Linked DNA regions of Microbispora sp. ZYX-F-249. Each later gene encodes a partner of the first gene's protein in a complex. Links are inferred from orthologs where the notes say so. Each region holds a gene or a part of one and is shown on either strand. Other genes may lie near its edges. The genes, in order: secA and secY.

Region 1 (9,637 bases):
CCCGCCGCCGCGGGCACGATCCCGTGCGGAGCCTCGCCACGGCGGCGGCCCGTGAGCTGTGCCGGCGGGGCCGCCCCGCCGTGCTCGCGCCCCTGCTCCGCCAGGGCCGGCGCGTGGCCGACCAGGCCGGGCTGGGTTCGGCGGAGCGGGCCGTCAACCTGTCGGGCGCCTTCGAGGTCGTGCCGGGCGCGGCGGCGCGGCTCCTGCCCTCCGGCCGCCGTCCGGGAGCCGTCGCCGTGGTCCTGGTGGACGACGTCGTGACGACCGGGACGACGCTGGCGGAGGCGGCGAGGGCGCTGCGCGCCACGGGCACGGAGCCGGCCGTGGCGGTGACGATCGCCGCGACACGCCGGAGACGCCGGATTGGTGAATATCACCGAGAGTAAAGACTCGTGCAAGCCGGGGACGTCGCGCGGTGGAGCGGATACCTGTCGGATTTGCGGTGAGTTCCCTGCTCAATGCAGGTGTGGATCCCGTGCTGGCGGGGATTCCCAGAACATGACCGCGAATTTTCCATCGGCGAGACGGCAACCGGGATCACGCAAAGTGATCGTTTAGCCGATCTCCTGGCTGACATTCGAGGCGGTAGCGACTAGCGTTCAGACATGGCACCCGTTCGGGTCCGTGGTTGCGCCGGGCCGACTCCATCGCGGAGTCCGGCCTGGTTAGCCGATGCCAGCCGCAGGCGAAACGGCCCACGTAAGGCGACTCTTGGTCGACCGATCACGGTGCGGCTTAGAGGTAAGTCCTGCCCTCCCGGGGGTCCAGATGTCCCCCGTCAGAGGAGAAGGGTAGTAGTGGCGAGTGAGCTGCGAATCTCTCAGCAGGCGGATGTGGGGACGAAGACCAGGTCGGCCGGACGGGTGTCCAAGGAGCGCGTGCACCACCGTCGATGTGCGAAGGGGGGCTTTGCGTGGAAATCATCGTCAAGGGACGGCACACCACTGTAGGTGACCGGTTCCGCGATCAAGTGACGTCCAAGCTGGCCAGGATCCAGAAGCTCAACAACAAGCTCATCCAGATCGACGTAGAGGTCTCGAAAGAGCCCAATCACCGGCAGAGCGGGCAACGTGAACGGGTGGAGCTGACGATCCACTCGCGGGGCCCCGCCATCCGCGCCGAGGCCTGTGCGGACGACCGGTTCTCGGCGCTGGACATCGCCATCGGCAAGCTGGAGGAGCGGCTGAGGCGCCTCGCCGACCGCCGCAAGATCCACCATGGGAAGAACTATCCTCGCTCGGTCGCCTCGTACACCGCGGTGGCGGACGTCCAGGGGGAGATCCAGACCCTCCGGGAGGAACCGGAGCCGACGCCGGTCGCAGAGATCCCGGCGGAGACCGCCGCGGAGCGGGGCGCGACGTCCGAGCCCATCGTGCCCATCGAGATGGACGGCGAAGGACCGCTGATCGTCCGCGAGAAGTTCCACAAGGCCGACCCCATGACGATCGACCAGGCGCTCCTGGAGATGGAGCTGGTGGGTCACGACTTCTACCTCTTCCGCGACAAGGAAGGGGGCCAGCCGAGCGTCGTCTACCGCCGGCGCGGCTATGACTACGGAGTCCTCAGGCTCGTCGAGAGCTAGCTTCCGCGAGGCGCCCCGGCCCGGACATCTGGGCCGGGGCTCCGCACATCCGGGCAGAAACCGGGCGGAGAGGGACGGACGGGCGCGACAAGATCCCTAACCACCCTGGCACCCGTGTAATGATGGCGATCCAGCGTCCTTGGCCCCCGCAAGGAGGTTCCGTGACCCGACCCGACGAGGCGGCCCGAGCAGCCGGTCGAAGCGAGCCGATCCGTGTGCTGATCGTGGACGATCACGCGCTGATCCGCCGCAGTCTGGAGCTCGCGCTGGCCGCGGAGGCGGACATCGAGGTGGTAGGCGAGGCGAACGACGGCCAGGAGGCCGTCGAACTCGCGGACCGGTTGATGCCGGACGTGGTCCTGATGGACGTCCGCATGCCGAGGCTGGACGGCATCGGGGCGACCCGGAAGATCAAGGAGTCGGTGCCGAGCACCCGGATCATCATGCTGACGGTCAGCGACGAGGAGGAGGACCTCTTCGAGGCGATCAAGGCGGGTGCCACCGGATACCTGCTCAAGGACGTCCAGATCGACGAGGTGCCCGACGCCGTGCGCGGCGTCCACGAGGGTCAGTCGCTCATCAACCCCGCCATGGCGGCCAAGTTGATCAGCGAGTTCGCGAACATGAGCCGCAAGGAGGCCGAGCGGCCGCCCCAGCTCCCGGTTCCCCGCCTGACCGAACGGGAGATGGAGGTCCTGCGCCTCGTCGCGAAGGGCATGAACAACCGCGAGATCGCCAAGGACCTGTTCATCTCCGAGAACACGGTGAAGAACCACGTCCGCAACATCCTGGAGAAGCTCCAGCTCCACTCGCGCATGGAGGCCGTGGTCTACGCGGTGCGCGAGCGGCTGCTGGAGATCACCTGAGCGGGGTGAGGGCGCCGGGCCGTGCCCGCACGAGCCGGACGCCGCTGAGCCGGACCACCGCGCACGCGACCACGAGCACCAGGAGCGCGGTGAACCAGATGCCCTCCAGCCAGTCCCAGGTCTCCAGCGGGCGGGCGCCGGCCACCGAGGGGTAGTAGGCGAACGGCGCCTGCGCGACCACCACGGCGGACAGCGCTCCGTTGACCCACCACGACCAGCGGCGGTCGCCGAGCAGGGTGAGGGCGAGGGCGACCCCGGCCCCGTAGACGACCACGGCGTTCACGCCGAAGTCGTCGACCGCGAGGCCGGTGCCCCGGGTGGCCCGGTAGATCTGGAAGGCGATGGAGGCGGCGTAGGCCGCGAGCGCGATGCCGCACGCGAGCCGGTGCAGGGGGAGCGGGGTGACCGCGTCGTCTGTCGTCATGCGTCCACTGTCGGAACACGTCCTTAGGGGACACTTGGCGACTGCTTGGCCGGCGCCCGCTCGGGACCGCGGGCCACGGCGGCGCGCAACGGAGCCTCCAGGTCCGGGGCGGTGACCCGCTCCACCCGCACGTCGCTGCAGCCGACCCAGCTCGCGGCCTCCCAGAGGGCGTCGCTCATCGCCTCCACGGCCCGGCTGCGGCCGCCGCCCGGCTCGAAGCCGACCTGCCGGGCGACCAGTGTGGCGCCCTCGCGGGCCGGGTCGACCCGGCCGATGATGCGCCCGCCCGCGAGCACCGGCATCGCGAAGTAGCCGTGCACCCGCTTGTCCTTCGGGACGTACGCCTCCAGGCGGTGGTTGAGGCCGAAGACCCGTTCCGCCCGCGCCCGCTCCCAGATGAGCGAGTCGAACGGCGACAGCGGCGTGGTGCGGTGCCGCCCGCGCGGCTCGCCGTCCAGCGCCGCGGGATCGGCCCAGGCGTTCGGCCCGCCCGCGTCCGCGCCGCGCCGGCCCGGCCAGCCCGACACGCGTACGGGCACGAGGCCGGCCGCGCCGCTCAGCAGCGCCTCGTCGAGCATGGCGGCGTGCCCGCCCTTGACGCGGGTGAAGTCGACCAGGTCCGCCCTGGTCGCCACGCCGAGCGACCGACCCGCGATCGCGGTCAGCCGGGTCACGCACTCCTCGTCGGACAGGTCCTGCGCGAGCAGGTCCGCGGGGACCGCGCGCTCGGCCAGCTCGTAGACGCGCCGCCAGCCGACGCGGCGGGTGCAGACGACCTCGCCGATGTCGAGCAGGAACTCAATCGCGATCTTGGTGTCCGACCAGTCCCACCACGGGCCCCCGTTCTTGGCGCCGCCGATGTCGGCCGTGGTCAGCGGGCCGTCCGTGCGCACCTGCTCCAGGACCTTGTCGACGACGGGAGGCACCTCGTGCCAGCGGAACCGCCGCTCCCGGTAGGCCCGGCGGCGGAAGGCGTACAGCGGCCACTGCTCGATGGGCAGGACGCAGGCGGCGTGGCACCAGTACTCGAAGGCCCGGGCGGGGTCGTCCCAGTAGGCCCGCTCGACCGCGGGGCGCCCGACCGCCCCGAGGCGCGCGTACGCGACGAGCTCGTGGGAGCGGGCGAGGACGGAGATGGTGTCGAGCTGAACGGCGCCGACGCGCCGCAGCATGGCGGAGACACCGCCGCCGCGGGCCGCGGCGCCGAGGAAACCCTGGGCCCGGAGGATGATCCTTCGGGCCTCGTCAGCGGTGAGATCGGCGGTCAGGTCGGTCACAGCCACAGATGCTAGACGCCGTGACCGACAAAACTCTTACGGTGGTTCGGATTCGGGTCCGGAGCGACCTCAGGAGGTGATGGACCGGTGCTCGAACGGCGAGTGGTGCTCCTGGACCGGAACCTCTCTGGGGGCGTCCACGATCACGTCCGAGAAGATGTCGAACGCGAGCGCGAGGAGGCCGCCGACGGCGCAGATGCCCACGCCGATCCAGACGAAGAGCCAGTTCGGGCCGAGGGTCAGCGCCACGCCCCCGAACGTGAAGCCGATGAGGATGATGGAGACGGCGAGCCAAGATTTGGCGCTACCCGCGTGGCTGCCCTGGTGTCCGCTCTGTGCCATACCCCGTTTTCTACCTGATGGCAGAGGTGGTCGGAACATCGGGGGATCCTTGGGCGCGGTTTTCCCCTTATGAGTTACGCGATTGTGCCGCGGCGCTCCGTCGATTGCAGGTGGGTGTGTCTGGTACTGGAACCGCCTACGATGGCTAGCGGGGAAGTATGTCTCGTCCTCACACCCCGGTGATCGGCCGGGGTAGACCTGCGAGGAGCTTTACTAAAAGTGCCAGCCATTCTCGACAAGATCCTTCGCGCCGGCGAAGGCAAGACTCTGCGGAAGCTCAAGCGCATCGCCGAGCAGGTCAACTCCATCGAAGAGGACTTCACGAGCCTGTCCGACGCCGAGCTCCGCGCGCTGACCGCCGAGTACAAGCAGCGCCACGCCGAGGGCGAGTCCCTCGACGACCTGCTGCCGGAGGCGTTCGCGACCGTCCGCGAGGCCGCTCGCCGGGTCCTCGGGCAGCGCCACTTCGACGTGCAGCTCATGGGTGGCGCCAACCTGCACATGGGCAACATCTCCGAGATGCGCACCGGTGAGGGCAAGACCCTCACCTGTACCCTTCCCGCGTACCTGAACGCCATCTCCGGCAAGGGCGTCCACGTCGTCACGGTCAACGACTACCTGGCCAAGCGCGACGCCGAGACCATGGGCCGGGTCCACCGCTTCCTCGGCCTGGAGGTCGGCGTCATCCTGGCGAACATGTCGCCGGAGGAGCGCCGCAAGCAGTACAACGCCGACATCACGTACGGCACGAACAACGAGTTCGGCTTCGACTACCTCCGCGACAACATGGCGTGGTCCAAGGAGGAGTGCGTCCAGCGCGGCCACAACTTCGCCATCGTGGACGAGGTCGACTCGATCCTGATCGACGAGGCCAGGACTCCGCTCATCATCTCCGGCCCGGGTGAGCAGTCGGGCAAGTGGTATCAGGAGTTCGCCAAGATCGTGCCGCGGCTGCGGCGCGGCACCGAGGGCAAGGACGGCGAGGAGAGCACCGGCGACTACGTCGTCGACGAGAAGAAGCGCACCGTCGGCATCCTCGAGGCGGGCGTGGAGAAGGTCGAGGACTGGCTCGGCATCGACAACCTCTACAAGCCCGAGCACACCCACCTCGTGCAGTTCCTCAACAACGCGCTCAAGGCCAAGGAACTGTTCAAGAAGGACAAGGACTACATCGTCGTCGACGGCGAGGTCCTGATCGTCGACGAGTTCACCGGGCGCGTCCTGCACGGCCGCCGCTACAACGAGGGCATGCACCAGGCCATCGAGGCCAAGGAAGGCGTGAAGATCAAGGACGAGAACCAGACTCTCGCCACGATCACCCTCCAGAACTACTTCCGCCTCTACGAGAAGCTCGCCGGCATGACCGGTACGGCCGCCACCGAGGCCAACGAGTTCCACCAGACCTACAAGCTGGGCGTCGTCCCGATCCCGACGAACCGGCCGATGGTCCGCAAGGACCAGCCCGACGTCGTCTACAAGACCGAGGACGCCAAGTTCCAGGCGTGCGTCGAGGACATCAAGGCGCGCTACGAGAAGGGCCAGCCGGTCCTCGTCGGCACCACCAGCGTCGAGAAGTCCGAGAAGCTGTCGCGGATGCTCAAGCGCCAGGGCGTGCCCCATGAGGTGCTGAACGCGAAGAACCACGCCCGTGAGGCCGCGATCGTCGCCGAGGCGGGCCGTAAGGGCGCGGTCACCGTGGCGACCAACATGGCCGGTCGAGGCACCGACATCATGCTCGGCGGCAACCCCGAGTTCCGCGCCGACCTCGAGCTTCAGCAGCGCGGCCTGTCGCCCTCCGAGACTCCGGAGGAGTACGAGAAGGCCTGGCCCGAGGCGCTGGAGAAGGCGAAGGAGGCCGTCAAGGCCGAGCACGAGGAGGTCACCGAGGCCGGCGGCCTCTACGTGCTGGGCACCGAGCGGCACGAGTCGCGGCGCATCGACAACCAGCTCCGCGGTCGTTCCGGCCGTCAGGGCGACCCCGGCGAGTCGCGCTTCTACCTCTCGCTCGAGGACGACCTCATGCGGCTGTTCAACTCGGCCCGGGTCGAGATGATCATGACGCGGCTCAACATCCCGGACGACGTGCCGATCGAGTCGGGGATGGTGTCCAAGGCCATCGCCTCCGCGCAGCACCAGGTCGAGCAGCAGAACTTCGAGATCCGCAAGAACGTCCTGAAGTACGACGAGGTGATGAACCGCCAGCGCACGGTCATCTACGCCGAGCGGCGGCGGGTGCTGGAGGGCGCCGACCTGCACGAGCAGGTCCGCACCTTCGTCACCGACGTCATCGACGACTACGTCAAGGGCGCCACCGCGGAGGGCTTCGCCGAGGAGTGGGACCTCGAGAAGCTGTGGAAGGCGTTCGGCCAGCTCTACCCGATCTCCTTCACCGTCGACGAGCTCATCGAGCGGATCGGCGGCGACCGGGAGGAGCTGACGGCGGAACTCATGGCCGAAAAGGTCAAGGAGGACGCGCTCGCGGCCTACGACCGCCGCGAGGAGCAACTCGGCTCCGAGGCGATGCGCGAGCTGGAGCGCCGGGTCATCCTCTCCGTGCTCGACCGCAAGTGGCGCGAGCACCTCTACGAGATGGACTACCTCCAGGAGGGCATCGGCATGCGCGCCTATGCCCAGAAGGACCCGCTGATCGAGTACCAGCGCGAGGGCTACGAGATGTTCTCCGCGATGCTCGACGGCATCAAGGAGGAGTCGGTCGGCTACCTGTTCAACCTCGAGGTCGAGGTGCAGGCCAACCCGATCGTCGAGGAGAACGCCGAGGACGACACGACGCTCTCCGAGACCGGTTCGATCATCGCCCGGGCGCTGCGGCAGCCGTCGCGGCCGACGGAGATGGTCTACAGCGCGCCGGGCGAGAGCGGCGACGTGGAGGTCAGCCGGGTGCGGTCGACCCCCGAGCAGCGCGCCGCCTACGGCGACACCGAGCGCAACGCGCCCTGCCCCTGCGGGTCGGGCAAGAAGTACAAGCGCTGCCACGGTGACCCGCGCAACCAGCAGGCGTGACCTGACCTGAGAACGGACCCCGCCGGGCCTGCCCGGCGGGGTCCTTCGCGTCATGGGGGTCCCGGTCACGCGGTCTCGAACTCGGTGACCAGCCACTGCACGCCCTGGCGCTCCAGCCGTACGGCGAGCACGTGGCTGCGCGGCCCGCAGTGGACGAGCAGGCACATCTCGATCGCGCCGTCGCGGGGGCGCTGCACATGGGGAAGCCCCGTCAGCGGCGGCCGCTCGGCGTCGATCATCTTCCCGGCCCGGACCAGTTCGCGGTAGGCCCGCTCGGTGAGCCGCCCGGCGACCGTCTCCGGGGGCCTGCGGCCCGCCAGGACTTCCGCGAGTGCCTGGCCGAGCCCCCGCAGGCGGCGCTCGTCCGTTGGCGTGCCCGTACGGCGCGGGACCGGGGCCAGGGCGAGCGCGCCGTACGTGCCGGGGCGCGTGATGCGGCCGCCGCCGTCGCGTTCGTCGTACGGCGGGTCGGCCGGGGGGACGGACGCGAGCCGTGGCAGGGGGACGGGCTTGGGCATCGGGACTCCGCTCTCGTGCGCCGTGAACCTGACGCCTAATAGAGGTTGCGGTCATCCCTCCTGATACGGGACACGCCAACTTTGCCGAATGGCGGGCCTTTGTGCCGCCGTTCGTCCGGGAAATCCCCTCGGGTTGGCGTGATCCCTTTGGATTCGCGCATGGTCCGATCGGTGATTAACGGCATCCGCAACCGCGGGAAACACAACAGGGGCGCCCGGGATCACCGGGCGCCCCTGTCTCCCTGAGAGGGGACGTGACGCGTCAGGCGCGGGCTCGCGCCGTCTCGGCGCTCTCCCCGGAGTCCACGTCGGGCTCGGGTTCGCGGCCGGGCGTCATGATGTTCAGCTTCTTGATGAGGAAGCTGAAGATCACGTAGTAGAGGACGAAGTAGACGACGCCGATCAGCATGATCAGCAGGAAGTTGTGCGTGTTGTCCTTGGACGCGTTGAGGCCGGCGTCGATCAGGCCCGCGGAGAACCCGAAGCCGAGCCGTCCGTCCAGAGCGGCGACCACGGCCATCGAGACGCCGGTGAGCAGCGCGTGCACCCCGAACAGGATCGGGGCCACGAAGATGAACGCGAACTCGATCGGCTCGGTGATGCCGGTGACGAAGGAGATCAGGGCAGAGGAGAGCATGATGCCGCCGACCGTGGCGCGGCGGTGCGGCGGGGCGGCCCGCCACATGGCGATCGCGGCGGCCGGCAGGCCGAACATCATGACCGGGAAGAAGCCCGCCATGAAGGCTCCGGCGCCGTCCTGACCGGCGAAGTAGCAGTTCAGGTCGCCCGCGGCCTGGGTCGCGCCGACGGTGCACTCCGGCACGGTGAACCAGACGATCGAGTTGACGAAGTGGTGCAGACCGAAGGGGATGAGGCCCCGGTTCACGATCCCGTAGATGCCCGCACCGAGCGTCGAGTGAGTGGCGAGCCAGTCGCCGAAGTTGCTCAGGCCCTGCCCGATGGGCGGCCAGATCAGGCCGAAGATCACACCGAGGATGAGCCCGGCGAGCGCGGTGAGGATCGGCACGAAACGGCGGCCGCCGAAGAAGGCCAGGTAGGCGGGCAGCTTCGTCCGATAGAAGCGCTGCCACAGGATGGCCGTGACGATTCCCATGAGGATGCCGCCGAGCACTCCGGTCGGGTTGGCCGACGCGAGGTTGAGCGCTTCGGCCGGCTTGCCGTCCGCTCCCACGACGGTCTGCGCCACCTTCGTGTGCACCGCCGAGTCCGCGGAGGCGTCGAAGAACATCAGGTGGGTGACCCGGTCCCAGACGAGGTAGCCGACCACGGCCGCCAGGGCGGTCGAGCCGTCGGCGCGCCGGGCGAAACCGATCGCGACACCGACCGCGAACAGCAGCGGCAGCGCGTCGAACAGGGCGCCGCCGGCGTTGGCGATGACATGAGCGATCTTGTCGAGAGCGGCGTTGTCCGTGCGGCCGAGGAGGTCGTCCTGGCCGATCCGGAGCAGGATCGCCGCGGCGGGCAGCGCCGCGATCGGGAGCATCAGCGAGCGGCCGATACGGGACAGCGCGGTCATCACCGCGTTCTGGTTCGAGGGTGCCGCGGGCAGGCCCGCGTCGGCGGAGGTGGAACTCATCGGGTGTTCC
Region 2 (9,165 bases), on another replicon or contig:
TCGGCCGTCGCGGCGCCGAGGCCGACCGCATCCGCGGCGACCTGGAGAAGCTGACCAAGAAGCAGGTCCAGCTGAACATCCTCGAGGTGAAGAACCCCGAGATCGACGCGCAGCTCGTCGCGCAGGGCGTGGCCGAGCAGCTGTCCAGCCGCGTCTCGTTCCGCCGGGCCATGCGCAAGGCCATGCAGTCCGCCATGAAGAGCGGGGCCAAGGGCATCCGTGTCCAGTGCTCCGGCCGTCTCGGCGGCGCCGAGATGTCCCGCTCGGAGTTCTACCGCGAGGGCCGCGTGCCCCTGCACACGCTCCGGGCCGACGTGGACTTCGGCTTCTACGAGGCCCGCACCACCTTCGGCCGCATCGGCGTGAAGGTGTGGATCTACAAGGGCGAGGCCCCGACCAGCCGCTCCGAGCGGGAGGCGGCCGCGGCCGGTGCCCGCGCGAGCCAGCGTCGTGAGCGTGACGACCGTCGCGGTGGTGCGGGCGAGCGTCCGCGTCGCGGTGGCGGCGACCGTCCGCGTCGCGGCGGTGCCGGCCGTACCGACCGTGCACCCAGGACCGAGGCGGCCGCGCAGGCCGCCCCCGAGAGCGGCCCGGCGGAGCAGCCGGGTGCTGAAGGGAGCTGACCATGCTGATCCCGCGCAGGGTCAAGCACCGCAAGCAGCACCGGCCCGACCGCAGCGGCGCCGCCAAGGGCGGCACCCGGGTCGTCTTCGGCGAGTTCGGCATTCAGGCGCTTGAGCACTCCTACGTGACCAACCGCCAGATCGAGGCCGCACGTATCGCCATGACCCGGCACATCCGCCGTGGCGGCAAGGTGTGGATCAACATCTTCCCGGACCGTCCCCTGACGAAGAAGCCGGCCGAGACCCGCATGGGTTCCGGTAAGGGCTCTCCGGAGTGGTGGATCGCCAATGTCAAGCCCGGCCGTGTCATGTTCGAGCTGTCCGGTGTCGCCGAGCCCGTGGCCCGCGAGGCCATGCGGCGCGCGATGCACAAGCTCCCCATGAAGTGCCGTTTCGTCAAGCGTGAAGTGGGTGAGGCGTGATGGCTAAGGGTCTGACCGCCGCGGAGCTGCGAGTCGAGGACCAGGAGGTCCTGGTCCAGAAGCTGAAGGAAGCCAAGGAGGAGCTGTTCAACCTCCGCTTCCAGGCGGCGACCGGGCAGCTGGAGAGCCACGGGCGGCTGCGCGCCGTCCGCCGCGAGATCGCCCGCATCTACACCGTGATGCGCGAGCGCGAGCTCGGGATCGTCACGGTCGAGAAGGAGCCGAGCGATGTCTGAAGCAACCGAGACCCCGACCACCGAGACGCAGCGGAACTACCGCAAGACCCGTGAGGGCCTGGTCGTCAGCGACAAGATGGACAAGACCGTCGTCGTCGCCGTCGAGGACCGCGTCAAGCACCCGCTGTACGGCAAGGTCATCCGCCGTACGACGAAGTACAAGGCCCACGACGAGCAGAACTCCTGCGGCGTCGGCGACCGCGTCCTCCTGATGGAGACCCGGCCGCTGTCGGCCACCAAGCGGTGGCGAGTCGTCGAGATCCTCGAGAAGGCCAAGTAACCTCACATAGACGCGCCTCGTGGGGGGTGGGAGACCCGCCCCCCACTACGGTGTCCAAGGGGCGGGGCCGGCTGTCGGCCCCGTCCGCCAGCGGTGGCGGTCGTACGGCTGTCGCCGAGGGAAAAAGACCACATCAGTTCGGCCAGGCTCACCACGAGGGTGAGAACCGGCACGACACACAGGAGTAGACGTGATCCAGCAGGAGTCGCGGCTCAAGGTCGCCGACAACACGGGTGCGAAGGAAATCCTTTGCATCCGCGTGCTCGGCGGCTCGGGTCGGCGCTACGCGGGAATCGGCGACATCATCGTGGGCACGGTGAAGGACGCCATTCCCGGCGGGGGCGTTAAGAAAGGCGACGTTGTCAAGGCTGTCGTGGTGCGCACCGTGAAGGAGCGCCGCCGCCCCGACGGCTCCTACATCCGCTTCGACGAGAACGCCGCGGTCATCATCAAGGACAGCGGTGACCCCCGGGGCACCCGCATCTTCGGCCCGGTCGGCCGTGAACTGCGCGACAAGAAGTTCATGCGCATCATCTCGCTCGCGCCGGAGGTGCTGTGATGCCGAAGCTGCACGTGAAGAAGGGCGACCTCGTCCAGGTCATCGCCGGCAAGGACAAGGGCGCCAAGGGCCGGATCATCGCCGCCTACCCGCGCGAGGAGCGCGTGGTGGTCGAGGGCGTCAACATGATCAAGAAGCACTCCAAGGTCACCAACCAGGGACCGCGCGGCGCCAAGGAAGGCGGCGTGCAGACCATGGAGGCTCCCATCCACGTGAGCAACGTCAAGAAGCTCAAGGATGACGAGAAGAAGCCCGAGAAGAAGGCCGCCGCGAAGGGCGACGCCGAGGCGACGGGTGAGGACAACTGATGACCGCGACCACTGAAGAGCGGACCGTTCCGCGCCTCAAGCAGCGCTACCGCGAGGAGATCATCGCGAAGCTGCGCGAGGAGTTCGGCATCGAGAACATCATGCAGGTGCCCACGATCACCAAGATCAAGGTGAACATGGGCGTCGGCGAGGCCGCTCGCGACTCGAAGCTCATCGAGGGCGCCGTGCGCGACCTCACCGCCATCACCGGCCAGAAGCCGGCCGTCGCCCGCGCCCGCAAGTCCATCGCGCAGTTCAAGCTGCGCGAGGGCATGCCGATCGGCGCGCACGTGACGCTGCGCGGCGACCGCATGTGGGAGTTCCTCGACCGCCTGCTGTCCCTGGCGCTGCCGCGTATCCGGGACTTCCGCGGCCTGTCGCCGAAGCAGTTCGACGGCAACGGCAACTACACCTTCGGCCTCACCGAGCAGGTCATGTTCCACGAGGTGGACCAGGACAAGGTCGACCGGCAGCGGGGCATGGACATCACGGTCGTGACCACCGCGAAGAACGACGAGCAGGGCCGGGCGCTGCTGAAGCTCCTCGGTTTCCCCTTCAAGGAGGCCTGATCATGGCGAAGACGTCGCTGAAGGTCAAGGCAGCGCGCAAGCAGAAGTTCGAGGTCCGGGCGTACACTCGTTGCTCCCGCTGCGGCCGTCCCCGCGCTGTCTACCGCAAGTTCGGGCTGTGCCGCGTGTGCTTCCGCGAGATGGCGCACCGGGGCGAGCTGCCCGGCATCACCAAGTCGAGCTGGTAAGCCCCGCGGGCCAGCCGCAAAGAAGTCATATCAACCGGGCGCTGACCACAGCGCCCACGACCACACCGAAGGTCCCATCGGGGAAACCGCGGTGAGGAAGGCCACCGGCCATGACGATGACCGACCCGATCGCAGACATGCTGACGCGTCTGCGTAACGCGAACTCGGCCTATCACGACACCGTGAGCATGCCTTACTCGAAGATCAAGGCGCACATCGCGGAGATCCTCCAGCAGGAGGGCTACATCCAGGGCTGGAGCGTCGAGGACGCGAAGGTTGGCAAGAACCTCGTGATGGAGCTGAAGTTCGGCCCCAGCCGCGAGCGCTCCATCGCGGGCCTGCGCCGGGTGTCGAAGCCCGGTCTGCGGGTCTATGCAAAGAAGGACAACCTGCCCCGCGTTCTGGGCGGTCTGGGCGTCGCGATCATCTCGACGTCCGGCGGTCTCATGACGGACCGGCAGGCGACCAAGCGTGGAGTGGGCGGGGAAGTCCTCGCCTACGTCTGGTAACGAGGGGAGGAACTCAGCATGTCGCGAATCGGACGGCTGCCCATCCCCGTACCGGCGGGTGTCGACATCACGATCGACGGCCGGGAAGTCCAGGTCAAGGGGCCCAAGGGCACGCTCACTCACACGGTCGCCGAGCCCATCGAGGTCTCGCGTGGCGAGGACGGCACCATCGCCGTCACCCGCCCGAACGACGAGAACCGGGTTCGTGCGCTGCACGGCCTGTCGCGCACGCTCATCGCCAACATGGTGGCGGGTGTCACGCAGGGCTACACGAAGACGCTGGAGATCGTCGGCGTCGGTTACCGCGTCGCGGCCAAGGGCCCGACGCAGCTGGAGTTCTCGCTTGGCTTCAGCCACCCGGTGATCGTCGACGCGCCCGACGGCGTCTCCTTCCGCGTCGAGAAGCCGACCCTGTTCCACGTGGACGGCATCGACAAGCAGAAGGTCGGCGAGGTCGCCGCGAACATCAGGAAGCTGCGCAAGCCGGACCCGTACAAGGGCAAGGGCGTGCGCTACCAGGGCGAGGTTGTCCGCCGCAAGGTCGGAAAGGCTGGTAAGTAGCCATGGCTGGAAAGACTGCGTTCGGCAAGCACACGGCCGCCCGCACGGTCTCCCGGGCCCGCCGGCACAACCGCGTCCGCAAGAACGTGTTCGGCACGGCCGAGCGTCCGCGTCTGGTCGTCAACCGGTCCACGCGTCACCTGTTCGTGCAGATCGTCGACGACACCCAGGGCCACACGCTGGTGAGCGCCTCCACCATGGACGCCTCCCTGCGCGGCGCCGAGGGTGACAAGACCGAGAAGGCGAAGAAGGTCGGCGAGCTTCTCGCTCAGCGGGCCAAGACCGCCGGGATCACCGCTGTCGTGTTCGACCGCGGTGGTAACCGCTACGCGGGGCGGATCGCCGCTCTCGCGGACAGCGCCCGTGAAGGCGGGCTGGAGTTCTGATGGCTCCGGTCCGAGGGTCGCGCCTCATGACCCGTCCCAAGAGCAACGAGAAGAGGAACCACTGATGGCTGCAGCTCCGCGTCGCGGTGCCGGCGGCGGTGGCGAGCGGCGTGACCGTCGTGATGACCGCCGCGGTGGCGCCGCAGACAAGGGCGTCTCGTACATCGAGCGCGTCGTAAAGATCAACCGAGTGGCCAAGGTCGTCCAGGGCGGCCGGCGCTTCAGCTTCACCGCGCTGGTCATCGTCGGCGACGGCAACGGCCTCGTCGGGGTCGGCTACGGCAAGGCCAAGGAGGTGCCCGCGGCGATCGCCAAGGGCGTCGAGGAGGCCAAGAAGCACTTCTTCAAGGTCCCGCGCATCCAGGGCACCATCCCGCACCCGGTGCAGGGTGAGGACGCCGCCGGCGTCGTCCTCCTGCGTCCGGCCTCGCCCGGTACGGGCGTCATCGCGGGTGGCCCGGTCCGCGCGGTCCTGGAGTGCGCCGGGATCCACGACGTGCTGTCCAAGTCGCTCGGCTCGGACAACCCGATCAACATCGTGCACGCCACCGTGGCGGCTCTGAAGGGCCTCAGCCGGCCCGAGGAGATCGCCGCCCGGCGTGGCCTGCCGATCGAGGACGTCGCTCCCAAGGCCATGCTGAAGGCTCGCGCCGAGGGCCTGGCCGAGGCCGCGGCCGCCGCGAAGGCGGTGAGCTAGCAATGGCTCGCCTGAAGATCACCCAGACCCGGTCCAAGATCGGCGGCCAGCAGAACCAGCGTGACTCGCTGCGTTCGCTGGGCCTGAAGCGAATCGGCGACGTGGTCGTCAAGGAGGACCGTCCCGAGATCCGGGGGATGGTCGCCAAGGTGTCGCACCTCGTCGAGGTTGAGGAGGTCGACTAGTCATGACCGAGAACGCTCCGCTCAAGATCCACGACCTCCGTCCGGCCCCCGGCTCCAACAAGGCCAAGACCCGCAAGGGCCGTGGCGAGGGCTCCAAGGGCAAGACGGCCGGCCGTGGCACCAAGGGCACCCGGGCCCGTACGGCAGTCATGCCGGGCTTTGAAGGCGGCCAGGTTCCGCTCCAGCGGCGGCTGCCGAAGCTGAAGGGCTTCTCCAACGCCCTGTTCAAGACGACCTACCAGGTCGTCAACCTGGACAGGCTCGGGGAGCTGTTCCCCCAGGGCGGCGACGTCACGCTCGACGACCTGGTGGCCAAGGGTGCGGTCCGCAAGAACCAGCCCGTTAAGGTGCTGGGCACCGGCGAGATCTCCGTGGCGGTGAACGTGCAGGCGCACGCCTTCTCCGCCAGCGCGAAGGAGAAGATCGCCGCGGCCGGTGGCTCGGTTTCCGAGCTGTAGGCATGACGCTGCACGAGGCGCGGAGGTTCACTATGAGCCTCCGCGCCCGTAGTGCGTTAGAGTTCGCCTGGCACGGGGCTCCATCCGTGCCCGACCAAGCACTCTGGCAGGAAGACATGTCGATGGACGCCTTGCGGGCCATCGCCGACCGTTACCGCGTCACTGGCGCGCAGGAGGGACCGTGCTGACCGCGATTACCCGGGCGTTCCGTACGCCGGACCTGCGCAATAAGCTGCTCTTCACACTGGGCATCATCGTGCTGTTCCGGCTTGGCTCGGTGCTTCCCACGCCGGGCGTCAACGCCCAGAACGTGGCCCTGTGTCTGGAGCAGGCCCAGGCGGGCGACTCCGGCAACATCTACGGGATGGTGCAGCTGTTCAGCGGCGGCGCCCTGTTGAAACTTTCAGTGTTCGCACTCGGCATCATGCCGTACATCACCGCGAGCATCATCCTGCAGCTGCTGACGGTGGTGATCCCCAGGCTGGAAGCCCTCAAGAAGGAGGGCCAGTCGGGGACGGCGAAGATCACGCAGTACACACGTTATCTGACCATCGGACTGGCGGTGCTGCAGTCGACGGCGTTCGTCGCACTGGCGCGCAGCGGCCAGCTGTTCCCCAACTGTAACGAGCAGATCCTGCTGAGCCAGGAGGTCTTCCCCCTGGTGACCATGGTCATCACGATGACCGCGGGTACGGCTGTGATCATGTGGCTGGGCGAGCTCGTCACCGACCGCGGCGTCGGCAACGGCATGTCGATCCTGATCTTCACCCAGGTCATCGCGGTGTTCCCGTCCGAGCTGGTGAACATCTTCCGGCAGAGCCCGTTCAAGTTCGTCATCGTCATGATCGTCGGAATCGTGATGATCGGCGTCGTCGTCTTCATCGAGCAGGCGCAGCGCCGCATCCCGGTGCAGTACGCCAAGCGGATGGTCGGCCGCCGGATGTACGGCGGCACCTCGACCTACATCCCGCTCAAGGTGAACCAGGCGGGCATCATCCCGGTCATCTTCGCCTCGTCGCTGCTGTACCTGCCCCAGCTCCTGGTGACGCTGTTCGGCAACAGCCAGAAGCCCAACGTGGTGATCGACTGGCTGGCGCGGAACCTGGTTCAGGGCGACAGCGCGGTCTACATGGCCGTGTTCTTCGCGATGATCGTCTTCTTCACGTACTTCTATGTGTCCATCACTTTCAACCCCCCTGAAGTGGCCGACAACATGAAGAAGTACGGTGGGTTCATTCCGGGCATCCGCCCGGGCCGGCCGACCGCTGAGTACCTGAGCTACGTGCTCAACAGGCTCACGGCCACAGGCGCTCCGTATCTGGGCTTCATCTCGCTGATCCCGATCATCGCGCTTGGGGCGGTCGGGGCGAGCCAGAACTTCCCGTTCGGAGGGACCAGCATTCTGATCATGGTTGGTGTTGGTCTGGACACGGTCAAGCAGATCGAGAGCCAGCTTCAGCAGCGCAACTACGAGGGCTTCCTGAGATAGTGCGCGTCGTCCTGGTTGGGCCCCCCGGAGCGGGTAAGGGGACGCAGGCCCAGTTCATCGCATCGCACCTGTCGATCCCGAAAATCTCGACGGGCGACATCTTCCGTGCCAACGTGTCCGGCGGTACGGAGCTCGGCAAACTTGCCAAGGAGTACATGGACCGCGGTGATCTCGTCCCCGACGAGGTGACCGTGGCCATGGTCCGCGACCGGTTGTCGGAGGACGACGCGCAGGAGGGCTTCCTCCTGGACGGCTTTCCCCGCAACGTGCCCCAGGCCGAGGTCCTCAAGAAGATGCTGGCCGAGTTCGGCACGGGGCTCGACGTGGTCCTCAACCTGGTCGTCGAGGACGACGAGGTCGTACGCCGGCTCGCGGGGCGGCGTACGTGCCGTTCCTGCGGCAAGGTGTGGCATGTGCTGTTCGACCCGCCCGCGGTGGAGGGCGTCTGCGACGCCTGCGGCGGGGAGCTCTTCCAGCGGGACGACGATCGCGAGGAGACCATCAGGCGGCGCCTGGAGGTCTACCAGGAGCAGACGTCGCCGCTCATCTCGTTCTACGCCGACGAGGGCATCCTGCAGGGGGTCGACGCGACCGGGCCGGTCGAGGAGATCACCCAGCGGGCGATGTCGGCGCTGCGACGGTTCGCCGACTGAACCATTACCGCGGCCGGGAACGCCACTCCACTCCATGGGGTGGCGTTCAGGCTTATATGGGACAATTTCGGCAGGGGGTGTGACTACGTGTTCAAGAAGAACCGGCACGGAATTCAGATCAAGAGCGCGGAGCAACTGGAGAAGATGCGGGCGGCCGGCCTGGTCGTCGGCCGGACGCTGGAGTTGCTCCGGACGTCGGTCCGGCCCGGGATGACGCCGCTCGACCTCGACGCCATCGCCGAGGAGGCGATCCGGAGCGAGGGCGCGATCCCGTCGTTCAAGGGTTACCAGGGCTTCCCCGCCACGATCTGCGCTTCCGTGAACGACGAGGTCGTCCACGGCATCCCCACCGACCGCCGCGCGCTGCGCGAGGGCGACATCATCTCCATCGACTGCGGCGCGATCCTCGACGGGTGGCACGGAGACTCGGCGATCACCGTGGGGATCGGGGAGGTGGACCCCAAGCTGACCGAGCTCATGCGGGTGACCGAGGAGGCCATGTGGTGGGGCATCGCGGCCCTGCGGGTCGGCGGGCACCTGAGCGACATCGGCCACCAGATCGAGCAGTACGTGCGGTCTCAGGGCCGCTACGGCATCCCCCAGGAGTACGGCGGGCACGGCATCGGCACCGAGATGCACATGGACCCCTGGGTGGCCAACCACGGCCGTCCGGGACGCGGCCCCCGCTTCGAGGTGGGCATGTGCTTCGCGGTCGAGCCGATGGTGAACCTCGGCACCGACCGCACCAAGGTGCTGGCCGACGACTGGACGGTCGTCACCCTCGACGGCCGCGCGTCCGCCCACTTCGAGCACAGCGTCGCGGTGACGGAGAACGGCCCGCTGGTCCTCACCGCGCTCGACGGAGGCGCCTCCCGCTTCGGGGGCGCCGGGGCCGAGGTGGGGGAGACGTCCTGACGGCTCCGCCCGTCCTGGCGGCGCCTGCACCATAATGGTCATATCGCTCGAACAGCCGGGAGATGATGATGGCGGCAGCGCCGGAGATGCGGGCCTCGGACGGTGACCGTGACCGGGTCGCCGCGGC

The links.
Region 2: the proteins of secA (region 1) and secY are in contact, whole or in part, in a crystal structure (PDB 3DIN), measured with the Thermotoga maritima proteins. The link is inferred for Microbispora sp. ZYX-F-249 from one-to-one orthologs. Residues at the interface, in WP_004082002.1 of Thermotoga maritima: Glu261, Ala262, Arg263, Lys300, Ala301, Arg302, Thr303, Ile304, Ile305, Leu323, Tyr324, Asp325, Pro326, Val329, Ser330, Tyr333, Ile336, Lys340, Phe345, Val349, Glu363, Phe364, Tyr374, Ser375, Gly376, Gly377, Glu393, Ile395, Thr482, Ser483; in WP_004081795.1 of Thermotoga maritima: Glu108, Gly109, Glu110, Glu111, Ala236, Glu237, Arg238, Arg239, Ile240, Thr241, Ile242, Gln243, Tyr244, Ala245, Arg246, Arg247, Val248, Thr249, Gly250, Arg251, Arg252, Val253, Tyr254, Gly256, Ala257, Ser258, Thr259, Tyr260, Leu261, Pro262.

What each region holds. Positions count from the first base shown.
Region 1 is NZ_JBDJAW010000052.1:16,976-26,612, forward strand. Bases 4,374-7,712 are described here. They hold secA (preprotein translocase subunit SecA), read left to right. Parts: upstream 4,374-4,710; coding sequence 4,711-7,512; downstream 7,513-7,712. Other genes in these bases: AAH991_RS35795 (HGxxPAAW family protein), read right to left, coding at 4,374-4,491; AAH991_RS35805 (Rv3235 family protein), read right to left, coding at 7,578-7,712. Outside these bases: AAH991_RS35770 (ComF family protein), read left to right, coding at 1-386; hpf (ribosome hibernation-promoting factor, HPF/YfiA family), read left to right, coding at 914-1,582; AAH991_RS35780 (response regulator), read left to right, coding at 1,744-2,448; AAH991_RS35785 (hypothetical protein), read right to left, coding at 2,441-2,872; AAH991_RS35790 (winged helix-turn-helix domain-containing protein), read right to left, coding at 2,896-4,149; more of AAH991_RS35795, read right to left, coding at 4,219-4,373; more of AAH991_RS35805, read right to left, coding at 7,713-8,030; AAH991_RS35810 (PTS transporter subunit EIIC), read right to left, coding at 8,293-9,627. UniProt on the Escherichia coli protein: Required for protein export, interacts with the SecYEG preprotein conducting channel.
Region 2 is NZ_JBDJAW010000006.1:270,934-280,098, reverse strand. Bases 5,450-8,316 are described here. They hold secY (preprotein translocase subunit SecY), read left to right. Parts: upstream 5,450-6,162; coding sequence 6,163-7,470; downstream 7,471-8,316. Other genes in these bases: map (type I methionyl aminopeptidase), read left to right, coding at 8,211-8,316; AAH991_RS10825 (adenylate kinase), read left to right, coding at 7,470-8,123; rplO (50S ribosomal protein L15), read left to right, coding at 5,526-5,981; rpmD (50S ribosomal protein L30), read left to right, coding at 5,450-5,523. Also shown: rpsC (30S ribosomal protein S3), read left to right, coding at 1-623; rplP (50S ribosomal protein L16), read left to right, coding at 626-1,045; rpmC (50S ribosomal protein L29), read left to right, coding at 1,045-1,281; rpsQ (30S ribosomal protein S17), read left to right, coding at 1,274-1,561; rplN (50S ribosomal protein L14), read left to right, coding at 1,752-2,120; rplX (50S ribosomal protein L24), read left to right, coding at 2,129-2,428; rplE (50S ribosomal protein L5), read left to right, coding at 2,428-2,997; AAH991_RS10865 (type Z 30S ribosomal protein S14), read left to right, coding at 3,000-3,185; rpsH (30S ribosomal protein S8), read left to right, coding at 3,296-3,694; rplF (50S ribosomal protein L6), read left to right, coding at 3,713-4,255; rplR (50S ribosomal protein L18), read left to right, coding at 4,258-4,641; rpsE (30S ribosomal protein S5), read left to right, coding at 4,706-5,338; more of rpmD, read left to right, coding at 5,341-5,449; more of map, read left to right, coding at 8,317-9,038; AAH991_RS10815 (DUF1707 SHOCT-like domain-containing protein), read left to right, coding at 9,101-9,165. UniProt on the Escherichia coli protein: The central subunit of the protein translocation channel SecYEG. Consists of two halves formed by TMs 1-5 and 6-10.